3 regions of the Photobacterium sp. S4TG1 genome follow, and region 1 is predicted to be linked to each of the others. Evidence: riboswitches for the same ligand, from Rfam matches in the RefSeq annotation. Region 1 holds a riboswitch; each other region holds the start of a gene.
The links. A riboswitch is a leader RNA that binds a small molecule or an ion and turns the genes downstream of it on or off. The one in region 1 is predicted to bind lysine.

Region 1 (4,401 bases):
TAATGTTATGCCAGCCTTTTCCCAGCAACTCTCTGATGCTGAAATTCAAGCATTAGGCGCCTATCTACGTCATCAAAATACTGTTCGTAAAACCGAAATTGCCCAATTAAACAAAGAACAAATTACTCAAGGACAATATCTCGCTTACGCTGGAGACTGCGTTGCTTGTCATACGGGTGAAGGTGGCGAATTATTTGGTGGCGGGCTAGGTTTTGTTACTCCATTTGGTACATTGTATTCCACTAATATTTCATCGCACCCTGAATTTGGTATTGGCGATTATACTTATGGTGAATTTTATGATGCCCTGCATAAAGGTAAAGGCAAACACGGCTATCTTTACCCTGCCATGCCCTACTCTTCTTATCAATATATTACAGATGCTGATACCGAAGCATTATGGGTATACATGCAATCACTCAATTACGTAAATACTCGTAATTTAGATAACCAAATGATGTTTCCAAGTAATATTCGCTTAGGGTTATTAGGTTGGAATATCGCATTTCTTGATACTGACCCATTACAATATCCAGCCAACAGCACTGAAACTTGGCGTCGAGGTAAATATTTAACCATGAGCTTGGGCCACTGTTCTGAGTGCCACACACCACGGAATATTGCTCAAGCGTTAATTGCCGATAAGCTCTTTCAAGGTAATTTAATTGATGGCTGGATGGCACCTGATATTACCGCAACCGAACTTTATCAAGATCGCTGGGATGTAAATTCACTGACTGATTTTCTTAAAACAGGCCATTCCGAAAAAGGCACCGCATTTGGTGGGATGGCGGAAGTGGTAAAAAACAGTACCCGTTATTTAACCCGTGAAGATGTCAGTGCTATTGCGGAATACCTTATTACAGGCGACAAATATAACGTATTAGATAAATCGGTTGGTCAAATTACACCACCTGGCTTTGGTGATTTAACGCCAGCACAAATAAATATTCAGAATCCTAATTTAGCTGAAGGTTCTGCCGATCAACAAACTAAAGATCAGCAATTATATGGACTGTATATTCAAACCTGTGGTGCTTGTCATGGCCCAGATGGTAAAGGTCGCGAAGGTATTGCACCAGCACTGCTTAATAATGGCATTATCATGCATAAAGATCCGTATGACACCATTGCTGTTACTATTCGCGGTTTAATGCCAAACTTCTTAGAACAAGAAATAGATTTTATGCCAATGAGTAGTTTTAACACAGTTTTAAATGATGCTGATTTGGCTCAATTAATTACATTTGTACGTCAAAAATTAGGGGGAAGAAATATCCCTGTGACAGAAAAAGAGGTAACTAAAATTCGTCAAGATCTTATCAAAGCAGGATTTGCAGGCAATATTCACAATATGACCCAACCGATGAACGACAATCCTGAATAACGAAACAATATGCAACAATAACGAAATAAGCATGCGCTAACTGATTGAAACTATAATCAGTTAGCTGAGCTGCTGTATTTTAAACCTATTACACAATTTAGCATTATTTTTTATTGCTTGTGAGAAATATCTAGGTATAGTCAAGACTAATCCTTTGAGTAGAGGCGCGCTGCCTAAAAGTATTCGGTTGGAGGGAGATCCCCAATGAGAGCCGAAGAAAGGAGTCAGCGCCGAAGTAATTATTGAGTCATCAATAATCGCTGGTTCTGTATTTAATAAGTACAGAACTGCCATAGTTATGTTGTCTATGGAGCGCTACCCTAAGGGATAAGAAGTATTATTTCTAAAGAAATCTGTTTCTCTATCCTTTCGGTAGATCTCCACCTTATTATAGGTGTTTAAGAGATCCATGAATTTAGTTCAATATTCTGATTCGTTATTATCGGTAGTTCCCGCACTACTGGCAGTTATTCTTGCAATTACTACCCGCCGCGTATTGTTGTCTTTAGGCGTGGGCATTATTGCAGGATCAATCCTTCTAAATAATTTCAACCCACTCGCAGCACTACAATATCTTTTACATCAAATTCTTGGCTTAGTTTGGGCTGATGGTGCGATCAATACCAGTAACGTTAACATGTTATTATTTATGTTATTACTCGGTGGTTTGATTAGCTTAATGACCGCAACAGGCGCAACCAAGGCATTTGCTGAATGGGGTGTTCGTCGCTGTAAAGATCGTCGCAGTGCCAATATCTTAACGGGTATGATGGTATTTGCCTTCTTTATTGATGACTTCTTCCACAGCCTATCTGTTGGACCTATTTGTCGTCCCGTAACTGACCGTTTTCAAATTTCACGTGCAAAATTAGCTTACCTGTTAGATTCAACCGCAGCACCTGTATGTGTTATTACCCCTATTTCATCGTGGGGCGCATATATCATTGCGATCCTTGGCGGTATTTTGGTGACCAACGATATTACTGAAACGAGTCCGATTTCATTATTCGTACAGATGATTCCAATGAATTTGTATGCTGTGTTTACCTTATTAATGGTGCTTGTGGTTATCACGTTCCAACTTGATATTGGTCCAATGCGTAAGCACGAAGAACGCGCACGTGACGGCCAACTTTGGGATGAATCAAAAGGTCACCCTAAAGGATTAGAAATCACTACTGAAGGTGAAGGTAATGGCACCATGATTGATATGGTCTTACCAATTCTTACTCTGACTGTTTCTAGCGTTGTATTTATGATCATCAGCGGTGCAGAAGTATTAGCGGCTAAAGGTCAAGCATTTAGCTTAATCGGCTCAATAGAGCATACTGATGTTGGTTCATCATTAGTATATGCCGCATTATGTAGTCTTGCAGTGTCCATTGTGTTAGCACTGCGCTTAAAGTTGCCATTAAAAACATGGTTAACAGCTGCACCTCAAGGTGTTCAAGCGATGATGCCAGCAATTATCATTCTGTTATTTGCATGGACGATTGGTACTGTTGTAAGCGACATGCAAACAGGACAATACTTAGCATCATTAACAAAATATGGGTTACCTGTTGAGTTACTGCCTGCATTAGTGTTCTTACTATCGTGTGGTATGTCTTTTGCGACCGGCACTAGTTGGGGTACATTTGGTATTATGTTGCCATTGGCAGGTGATATGGCGATTGCAAGTGATGTTAACTTATTAATGCCTATGCTATCAGCAGTATTAGCAGGTTCAGTATTTGGTGATCACAGTTCACCGATTTCAAGCACCAGTATTTTGTCAGCAACAGGTGCAGGCAGTCATCACATGGATCACGTTATGACGCAGTTACCTTACGCATTAACTGTCGCTTTTGGTGCATTCCTAGGTTACCTTGCAATGGGTATTACTGGCTCAACCATTATCGGTATTGCTGTTAGCTCTGTTTGGTTCATCGGCTGCTGTATCTACCATGTACGCCAAGATAAGAAGCAACAACTTATGGTAGTAACACAAACTAATTAACAACAACACTATTAAACAAGAATCCCCGTTCGTTTTCGTGCTTATTTGATTTATTCTAGAGCAGTAAACTGCGGGGATTTTTTATTTAGGAGATAAGCAATGGAATATTTACACACTATGGTACGTGTCAGTGATTTAGATGCCTCACTGGACTTTTACTGCAATAAATTAGGGTTAGTTGAAACAAATAGAAAAGAAAGTGAACGTGGGCGTTTTACATTAGTATTTTTAGCCGCACCCGCTCAGGCACAAGCGGCAATAGCAACACAATCACCACTATTAGAATTAACCTATAATTGGGATGCTGAGGCTTATACTGGCGGCCGTAATTTTGGTCATCTAGCATTTCGTGTTGATGATATTTACCAATTATGCCAACACTTACAAGACAATGGCGTAACGATTAATCGTCCACCTCGTGATGGTCACATGGCTTTTGTTCGTTCGCCTGATGGTATTTCAGTTGAATTACTACAAAAAGGTGAGCCGTTATCCCCTGCTGAACCATGGATTTCACAAGCTAACATTGGTGAATGGTAACCATTAATCAACACTGCCACAGGCATATACTGTATTTCTGTGGCTGTCATTTATTTGTATAACTACCTATAAAACAACGATGCCTAAATTGCCCAATAGCTGCTCTTGTTGCCAATCACAAATTTGAACGCCTTCCAAAGACACTCGACGAACATCAACATTATCAAGATCAACATGGCATAGGTTAGCCTCATTAAATATCGCTTGTTGCCATTGCTCACTTGAAAATTCACCACGGCTTAAATCAGAACCTTTAAATGACACGCCGATTAAATTAGCGCCACGCCAACGGTTTTCAAATAGCTCACATTTTTCAAGCATCACACTTTCTAAGTTGGCATAACTTAAATCACATCCAGAAATAAATGCCGAGCAAAAGAAAGAATTATGCGTAATGTAATTAGCAAAAGACGCATAATGGAAATCAACACCTTTAAGATTACATTGGTGCAATTCAATACCAAAGCATTGTGCG
Region 2 (4,401 bases), on a different contig from region 1:
AGCAAGCACACTTGCAAGCATAGGTAACATTAGGCTAATTTCGGTCGCACCAGCAAGATCACCGGCAATAGGTAACATAATTCCAAACGTTCCCCATGAAGTACCGGTTGAGAATGCCATAATGCCTGATAACAAAAACAAGATCATTGGTAATAATGCAGGATTAATATTGCCTTGAACAAGCGTTGATAAATATTGACCTGTTTTCATATCGCCAATAACGCCACCAATACTCCATGCAAATAATAAAATTAAAATCGCACCAAACATTGATTTTGCGCCAACCCAAAGTGTATTACTGATCTCTTTGGCGGCAATACGCTGACGAAATACAGGAATAATAGCAGCAATTAAACCAAAGCCACCACCCAGACATAGTGCTTGACCAACATTGGTATTTTCAAAAGCGCCTAATAATGAAAACGGTTTACCTTCAGAGATAAGAACTTGATAGCCCGTAAACACCATAAAGAAGAACGTGGCGATAATAAGAATAATAATTGGCCACACTAAATCACCAACACGGCCTTGTAAGCTCTCTTTTATATCAAGCTCTTCTGTTAAATCTTTCGCCTGATCATCAACATCCCCCCCCTCATCCGTACCACAGCCGTGATTTGCAGCAATCTCATGTTTTCTCATCGGGCCAATGTCCCACTGAAACCATGACACAACAAAAACCATTGCTAAGGCAAAAATAGCATAAAAATTCATTGGTGCTAACGTCATAAAGGCACTTAATGGCGTATATTCAGTAACACCATGGGTCACTAATATGCCACCAATAAGCGTAATAATATAAGCCCCCCAACTCGATGCTGGCATTAATACACACATTGGTGCTGCCGTTGAATCAAGGATATAAGCTAATTTTGAGCGTGACACATGAAAACGATCAGTCACTGGTCGAGCAATAGAACCAACCGCAAGGCTATTAAAATAGTCGTCGACAAAAATGAATACCCCTAAAAAAGCGGCCAAAAGTTTTGCCCCACGCTTGGTCTTTATTTTTGTCTGTGCCCATTCAGCAAAAGCACGGGTGCCACCAGACAGTGTTAATAAGGCAGTGGTCATCCCGAGCAAGATTAAAAACAGCACAATACTCATGTTCCAAGTATTAATGCCATCATCTGCAATGAATAACCCTTTGATTGATGTAGCAAGATAGGACGCTGTATTAGTGAAAGAAAAATCATTAAGAAATAATGCTCCAAGCACAACACCTGTACCTAAAGACAATAAAACTCTACGTGTTAAAATCGCCAAGCCAAGTGCGACTAGTGGCGGAATAATGGATGTTAATGAGTGGGAATAATCTATCAAAGTTTATAATCTCTACGACAACCAATTCTGGTTAGAAGATCTACTGTTAGATATAACCATGATGGCATATTCAATTGAGTATATAGAAAGAAGGTTAGCCTTCCCAGCCTCTACAGTAGCGCTCCATAGTTATATCTTTATCTACTATGGCAGTATTACACTTATTCAATGTAACCCCAGTAAGAATATTTGATAATATGCATCTTACTTCGGCATTGACTCCTTTCACTAATAGTCGTCGGTATCACCCTCATATTAGTTACTAATAAACAATGCACCTCTACCCTTATCATTAAAGATGTAATAAAACATTCTACGTAAACGATTCAAGTTTGCAACACCATAAGTCAAAATCATTAACAATAGATATCACAAATGAATTGGTAACAACCATAAACGTTCAGCAATAACGAAGTGGTATAACATTTTAAATTTTATTATCATTTAACATATAAAGAGCAGTAACAATAACCAAAACTATTTGGCTCGTATTTATACTATTAATGAAGAATCATTTTATAAATAGCCTCATATACCGAATATAACTATTTTTTAAATAAAGAAATGATTAAAATGTTTTACACGTAATGTATAAAAGTATTACTATTGCAAAAAATGTTTTAATGCTGCTATTATTATTTACAGTTAATTAAAAATAACAGGAAATATAAAATGTCTGATGCAATGAAAGCGCTTTTAAACCTTCGAAGCCTACGCGCACTTTCGCGTGAATATACACTAGAGCAACTTGAAGAAGCGTTGGATAAACTAACAACAGTTGTTACTGAACGTTCAGAAGCTGAAGCTGAAGAACAAGCAAAAGAAAATGAGCGTAATGAAAAACTAGCTCAATATCGTGAAATGCTATTAGCTGACGGTATTGACCCAGAAGAATTGCTAGCAAGCTTAGCAAAAGCACCAAAAGCTAAGCGTGCTACTCGTCCTGCTAAATATAAATTCATCGATGAAAATGGCGATGAAAAAACATGGACAGGCCAAGGCCGTACACCTAGCGCGCTAAAGAAAGCATTAGATGATGGACAAGCTCTTGAAGAGTTTGAAATCTAATCTAAATATTTAAATAAAAAAGCCTAACTTGTTTAGGCTTTTTTTATATCTATTATCAATATTACGATTACTATTTCGCTCATAAATATCCCCATCAAGAATAAAATAATATTTATATTCGTAATAATGCCAAATAAAAAAAGCCAGACATTAATGCCTAGCTTTTTTATCATTCATTAAACTTGTATACAGATCTAATAATAACGTGTTATAGAATACGGTCTGCTAATGCACTTACTGCTAAAGCAAAATAATGCGAACGATTCCACTTAAGTAATGTTCGATAGTTTTCATATATAAGATAGGATTTACCCTCACCGCCATCGGGCTGAATTAGCCATGCTTGAATATCAGCAGCGGGTAATGCACCATGGCTGTTACTCATTACACCTAATTGTTGCCACTCTGACAATGTCTTTCCTTTTTCTGTTTCTGTGCCTTCATAACTATCAGCTAATACTTGTGACAACTTAACTGGGCGTCCCCACGTATATTCACTGTTCCAGCCAGAAAGTTTTAAATAATTCGCGGCAGAAGCAAAAACATCCGCTTTGGTATTCCAAATATCCGCTTTACCGTCACCGTCACCATCAACAGCATAAGTAAGATAAGAAGTTGGCATAAATTGGCATTGACCCATAGCACCGGCCCAAGACCCCTTCATATCATCAATCGTAATATGGCCATCTTGTAATATTTCTAATGCTGCCATAACTTGTTTGCGAAATAACGCCTCACGACGGCCGTCATAAGCCAATGTTGCTAATGCTTCAACAACATTATAATTGCCTTGAATCTTACCAAAATTACTCTCTACACCCCATAAGGCGACAATAAACCGCGGTTGGACTCCATATTGTTTACCAATACGTTCTAACGCGGGTTTATTTTGTTGATAAAGTCGATTAGCTTGCTTTACTTTCCAATCAGGTACTGCACGAGTAATATATTGCTCTAATGACAGTTTCTTTTCAGGTTGATTATTATCAGCTTTAACAGCGTGCGCTGTATATTTAATACCGTTAAATGCAGCACCGATTATCGGTTCAGAAATACCCTTCTCACGCGCTTCTACTTTTAATTTATTTACATAGGCATCAAATCCTTCTTCGCTTGCAAATGCAGAAGAGGACATTCCAACCCCGATGGCAACAAAAATCGATATCAAACGCTTATACATAATGGCCTTATTTTATTATTTAGCGGCTTTATCAGCCTTATATTGTTCTAATAAATTAGTCACAGGTGGCGGTACTTGCAAATAAAAGCCCACACTACCCAATGCTTCTTTCACTTTTTCAACATCAGCCAATGCCAATGTTCTACCTTCTAACTTGATTACCATAACAAATTGAGGCTTGCCAAATGTCGACATTAATTGTGCGGGCACGTCCGCAAAATCATCTTTTTTATTAATGTAGAGATAAGTATTGTCTTTTTTTAAACTTTTGTAGATTGAACACAACATATAATTAGCCTATTTCATTTATGCGCCATACATTTCAGAGCAAGATTACAAGCAATCATTCACTATTGACTCAGTTTTAAGTTAATTGTGTGAGAAGTTTGTCTGAAAAACCAACGTCAGCGCAAGGATAGCTTGCCCCTAACCGCGAGTAAATATACCATGCTAGTACCTTTGTGATAATGAACTAAATGGTTAATTTAAAATCTTAGCCATAATATACCTATGACCAAGATAGCTGAACTAAAAGGGAGCTCGTTCACGCTCTCTGCTCTTCATTTAGTTGATAATGACATTAGTAAAGTAACTAATCAGCTAAAAGACAAAGTTGAACTTGCACCAAATTTTTTTGCTTCTGCACCTGTTGTTATTGATATATCACAAGTTGACGCTGATATTAATTTTGAACAACTAAAAGCAGGTGTGATCGATGCAGGTATGATCCCTGTCGGTATTGGTGGTTGTAAAAATAAAACACAGCAAACACAAGCAAAAGCGGCTGGTTTTGCTATTATGAATGCGGCAAGACCGGTTAAAGACGAGCC
Region 3 (4,401 bases), on a different contig from region 1:
CCCAAGAACAAGACGTTGATATTATTGGACTGAGTGGTTTGATTACGCCATCACTTGATGAGATGGTGCATGTTGCCAAAGAAATGCAGCGACGTGGGTTTGAGGTGCCATTATTGATAGGTGGTGCCACCACTTCAAAAGCGCATACTGCAGTGAAGATTGAACAAAATTATCAGCAACCGGTGGTGTATGTCTCTAATGCTTCACGTGCTGTTGGTGTGTGTTCGGCATTATTATCAGAGCACCAGAAGCCAGCATTTGTTGAGCGCTTAGCTGCTGAATATGATGTTGTACGTGAACAGCATGCACGTAAAAAGCCACGAACGCCTCCAATCACCTTAGATCAAGCTCGTGCAAATGCGGTAATGCTTGATTGGGAAAATTATACGCCGCCGCAACCAAAACAAGCGGGTGTGCATACTTTTACCGATTTTCCTGTGGCTAAATTACGTCAATATATCGATTGGACACCCTTTTTTATGACTTGGTCATTGAGTGGTAAATATCCCACCATTTTGCGCCATGAAGTTGTTGGGGTTGAAGCAACCAAGTTATTTAACGACGCTAATAAGATCCTTGATGATATTGAACGTACAGACATGATCAAAGCTAATGGTGTCTGTGGGTTATTTCCTGCTAATAATATTGGTGATGATATTGAAGTGTATACCGATGATACTCGTACTGAAGTACTAACGATATTGCATGGTTTACGCCAACAAACTAAGAAGCCCAAAGGGCCAAATTATTGTTTATCTGACTATATTGCCCCTAAAGAAAGCGGCAAAGCCGATTGGATTGGTGCTTTTGCAGTGACGGGTGGGATTGGTGAATACGATATTGCTGATCAGTTTAAAGCACAAGGTGACGATTATAACGCGATCATGATTCAAGCGGTGGCAGATCGATTAGCAGAAGCGTTTGCTGAGTGTATGCATCAAATGGTACGTAAACAAATCTGGGGTTATGCCGCTGATGAAGATCTTAATAATGACGATTTGATTCGTGAAAAGTACCAAGGTATTCGTCCAGCTCCAGGGTATGCCGCTTGTCCTGAACATACCGAAAAAGGGGCGATTTGGCAGTTATTGGATGCAGAAGCCAATACTGGCATGGTGTTGACCGAAAGTTATGCCATGTGGCCGGGGGCTGCAGTATCTGGTTGGTATTTCTCACACCCTGATGCGCGCTACTTTGCTGTCGCACAGATCCAGCATGATCAGTTAGCGAGTTATGCTGATCGCAAAGGTTGGGATTTGATCGAAGCTGAAAAGTGGCTTGGGCCTAATTTGTAAAATAATCATTAGGTTAAAATAAAAAAGGCGCAAATATTGCGCCTTTTTTTATCTTTTTTCTTATTTGTTCTGATAGTGATTATTCTAAAAGTTGTTGATGCAAGGTTGTTATGACTGATTTAGCATCGGCTTCATTGACTAAAAAGCACAAATTATGTGGACTAGCACCATAACAAATAAGGCGTAAATTATACGCATCAAGAGCACCAAAGATATGCTTGGCGGAGCCTTTGCTGTCACTCATATGATTACCAATTAATGCCACTAACGACAGCCCCTGTTCAATATCAACGCGACACAATTGATTCAGTTGTTCAACGGCAGCTAAGGGTAATGTTGGGGCACCGCCACCTGTATCAGTTTGATCAAGCGTTAACGAAACACTGACTTCTGAGGTGGTTATTAAATCGACCGAGATTTTATGTTCTGCCAAAATACGAAACACTTCGGCCAAAAAACCATAAGCTTGAAACATGTTAAGACTGGTGAGTGTCACCATCGTCTGATTTCCACGCAGTGCTAATGCTCTAAAGAGTGGCGCTTGATTCACGGTTTTTCTGATCCATGTTCCACCTTGTTGCGGCGCTGTTGATGACCCAATAAATACCGGAATCTGGTGGCGAATGGCTGGAACCAGTGTTGATGGATGGAGGATCTTCGCACCAAAATTGGCCATTTCAGAGGCTTCACTAAAGCTGATTTCTTTGATCGGTTTGGCTGCAGCTGTAATACGAGGATCGGTAGTGTACATTCCCGGAACATCGGTCCAGATCTCTAGTGTGGTCGCATCAACGGCTTCTGCAATTAATGCGGCACTATAATCACTGCCGCCTCGCCCCAGTGTGGTGGTATTGCCAAGCTCATCACTGCCAATAAAGCCTTGTGAAACCACAATCTGAGTATCGATAAGTGGCACTAAATGTTGTTGAGCTAATTGACGAATAAGTTCGGGTTGCGGCAATGCTTTACCAAATTGGGTATCAGTACGCATGACATCACGAATATCAAATCGAATCGCAGCAGCATTCATTTCGACTAAAATTTGATTAAAAAGATGGGTTGATAATAGCTCGCCATGACTGACTAATTTGTCAGTAAGTTGTGATGACGATGCTATTGCTGCCTGCGCAGAGGCAGAAGCTATATCATCTAATAGTGTGTAAATAGCACCACTCACTGCGTGTGGATGCTGAAGTTGATCCAGTATCTGTTGGTGAGTTGTGGTTAATTGCTGTAAATGTTGTTGGCGTAAAGTGATATCACTAATACCCTTGGCTAGGGCTACCAGTAAATTGGTCACGCCTGAGCAAGCACTTATTAACACTATTTTGGTGTGTGGATTAGCAATAACTATATTGGCACTGCGACACATTGCGGCATAGTTAGCGACACTGGTGCCACCAAATTTGGCCACAATTACTGGGTTGGTTGTTGCGGTCGAAAGCATGCTCATTACGGTGTTCTCCCTTATATCGTAAATACTGCAAAGTAGACTTTTTGCTTCGGAAGAATTCCCGACGTCCATTGTCGAGGAGGTAATAGGCAGTAACGCTGGTGCGGCTACCCAGAAGCTCCCCATCATAGTCAACCTGACTTAGATGACAGCCTGAGAGATTCAACTCTCATAGCCGATATCATCTGCCCCAAACAGGTGATATCTCGGCGTTACTCTCCCTCACAAAATTGATTTAGGGTTGGGCCCTTCAATTTGGCTACCTAGGTAACGCACCTCTTCTGTCGTGAATAATCACTGTTGTTATTGAATAGGAAATCGCCCTTAGTTGTCAATTGTTAAATGATAATTTCTCGATAGTTAACAAAAAGTAGGTATAACTAACAGGATCTCAGGTCGTTACTTGCAGCTTTGGCATTGCTCTAATACTCTGTAATAACGATTAATCTTTCCATCACCCTATTGATAATAATCATGATTTAATGGAGTTGAATCTATGCCTATCACCAGTTTTATACCGCCTCAAAGAACACTTATGGGGCCGGGGCCCTCTGATATCTATCCACAAGTATTACAAGCATTAAGCCGACCGACAATTGGTCACCTTGATCCGCTATTTATTAAAATGATGGATGAGCTCAAGCAGCTACTACAATATGCATTTCAAACGAAAAATACGTTTACGATTGCGGTGTCAGCGCCAGGTAGTGCGGGTATGGAAGCCTGTTTTGTTAATTTAGTTGAGACAGGAGATAAGGTATTAGTTTGCCGTAATGGTGTATTTGGCGATCGCATGCGAGAGAACGTTGAACGCTGTGGTGGTATTGCCATTATGGTTGATAATGCATGGGGCGAGCCAGTATCTCCAGCTTTGGTTGAACAAGCATTACAGACCGATCCTGATATTAAAATTGTTGCTTTTGTACATGCAGAAACGTCAACTGGCGCATTATCTGATGCAAAAACCTTGGCTGAAATTGCACGAAAGTATGGCTGTTTAACCATTGTTGATGCCGTAACATCTTTAGGCGGCGTACCGTTGCTGGTGGATGAGTGGCAACTTGATGCGGTTTATTCCGGTAGTCAGAAGTGTTTATCTTGTGTTCCCGGATTATCGCCGCTGACGTTTTCCGAGCAAGCTATAAATAAAATTCAGCAGCGTGAAACAGCAGTGCAAAGTTGGTTTTTAGATCAAAGTTTAGTGCTGGGTTATTGGAGTGGTGAAGGTAAACGTAGTTATCATCATACTGCGCCTGTTAATAGTTTATATGCTCTACATGAAGCTTTAGTGTTATTACATAACGAAGGGTTAGAGCAAGCTTGGCAACGGCATCAACGGGCACATCTTGAGTTAAAGGTTGGACTTGAAGCATTAGGAATTGAATTTGTAGTTGCAGAGGCGTATCGGTTACCTCAACTTAATGCGGTTTATATTCCTGAAGGTGTTGATGATGCGGCAGTAAGATCGACGTTATTAGAGCGTTACAATTTGGAAATTGGTGCAGGGTTAGGTACTCTTGCCGGTAAAGCCTGGCGAATTGGATTAATGGGCTATGCTGCGCGCAGTGAAAATGTCGCTTTGTGTCTTAAAGCGCTTGAAAGCACATTAAAATAAGAATGATGTTAGCCATCAATGGTGATAGTGATCGCCAT

Region 2: another riboswitch for lysine. It lies ahead of VXS03_RS01975 (Na+/H+ antiporter NhaC family protein); the one in region 1 lies ahead of VXS03_RS07880 (Na+/H+ antiporter NhaC family protein).
Region 3: another riboswitch for lysine. It lies ahead of lysC (lysine-sensitive aspartokinase 3); the one in region 1 lies ahead of VXS03_RS07880 (Na+/H+ antiporter NhaC family protein).

The regions. Positions count from the first base shown of each region.
Region 1 is NZ_JAYXUH010000004.1:202,129-206,529, forward strand. It holds gene ccoP (cytochrome-c oxidase, cbb3-type subunit III) at 1-1,387, shown strand, start outside; lysine riboswitch at 1,539-1,713, shown strand; gene VXS03_RS07880 (Na+/H+ antiporter NhaC family protein) at 1,797-3,386, shown strand; gene VXS03_RS07885 (VOC family protein) at 3,486-3,926, shown strand; gene VXS03_RS07890 (Qnr family pentapeptide repeat protein) at 3,993-4,401, opposite strand, start outside.
Region 2 is NZ_JAYXUH010000001.1:409,507-413,907, forward strand. It holds gene VXS03_RS01975 (Na+/H+ antiporter NhaC family protein) at 1-1,323, opposite strand, end outside; lysine riboswitch at 1,432-1,614, opposite strand; gene VXS03_RS01980 (H-NS family histone-like protein) at 1,996-2,391, shown strand; gene VXS03_RS01985 (lytic murein transglycosylase) at 2,600-3,571, opposite strand; gene VXS03_RS01990 (YcgL domain-containing protein) at 3,587-3,859, opposite strand; gene minC (septum site-determining protein MinC) at 4,082-4,401, shown strand, end outside.
Region 3 is NZ_JAYXUH010000009.1:5,293-9,693, forward strand. It holds gene metH (methionine synthase) at 1-1,295, shown strand, start outside; gene lysC (lysine-sensitive aspartokinase 3) at 1,375-2,742, opposite strand; lysine riboswitch at 2,856-3,037, opposite strand; gene VXS03_RS11815 (pyridoxal-phosphate-dependent aminotransferase family protein) at 3,245-4,363, shown strand.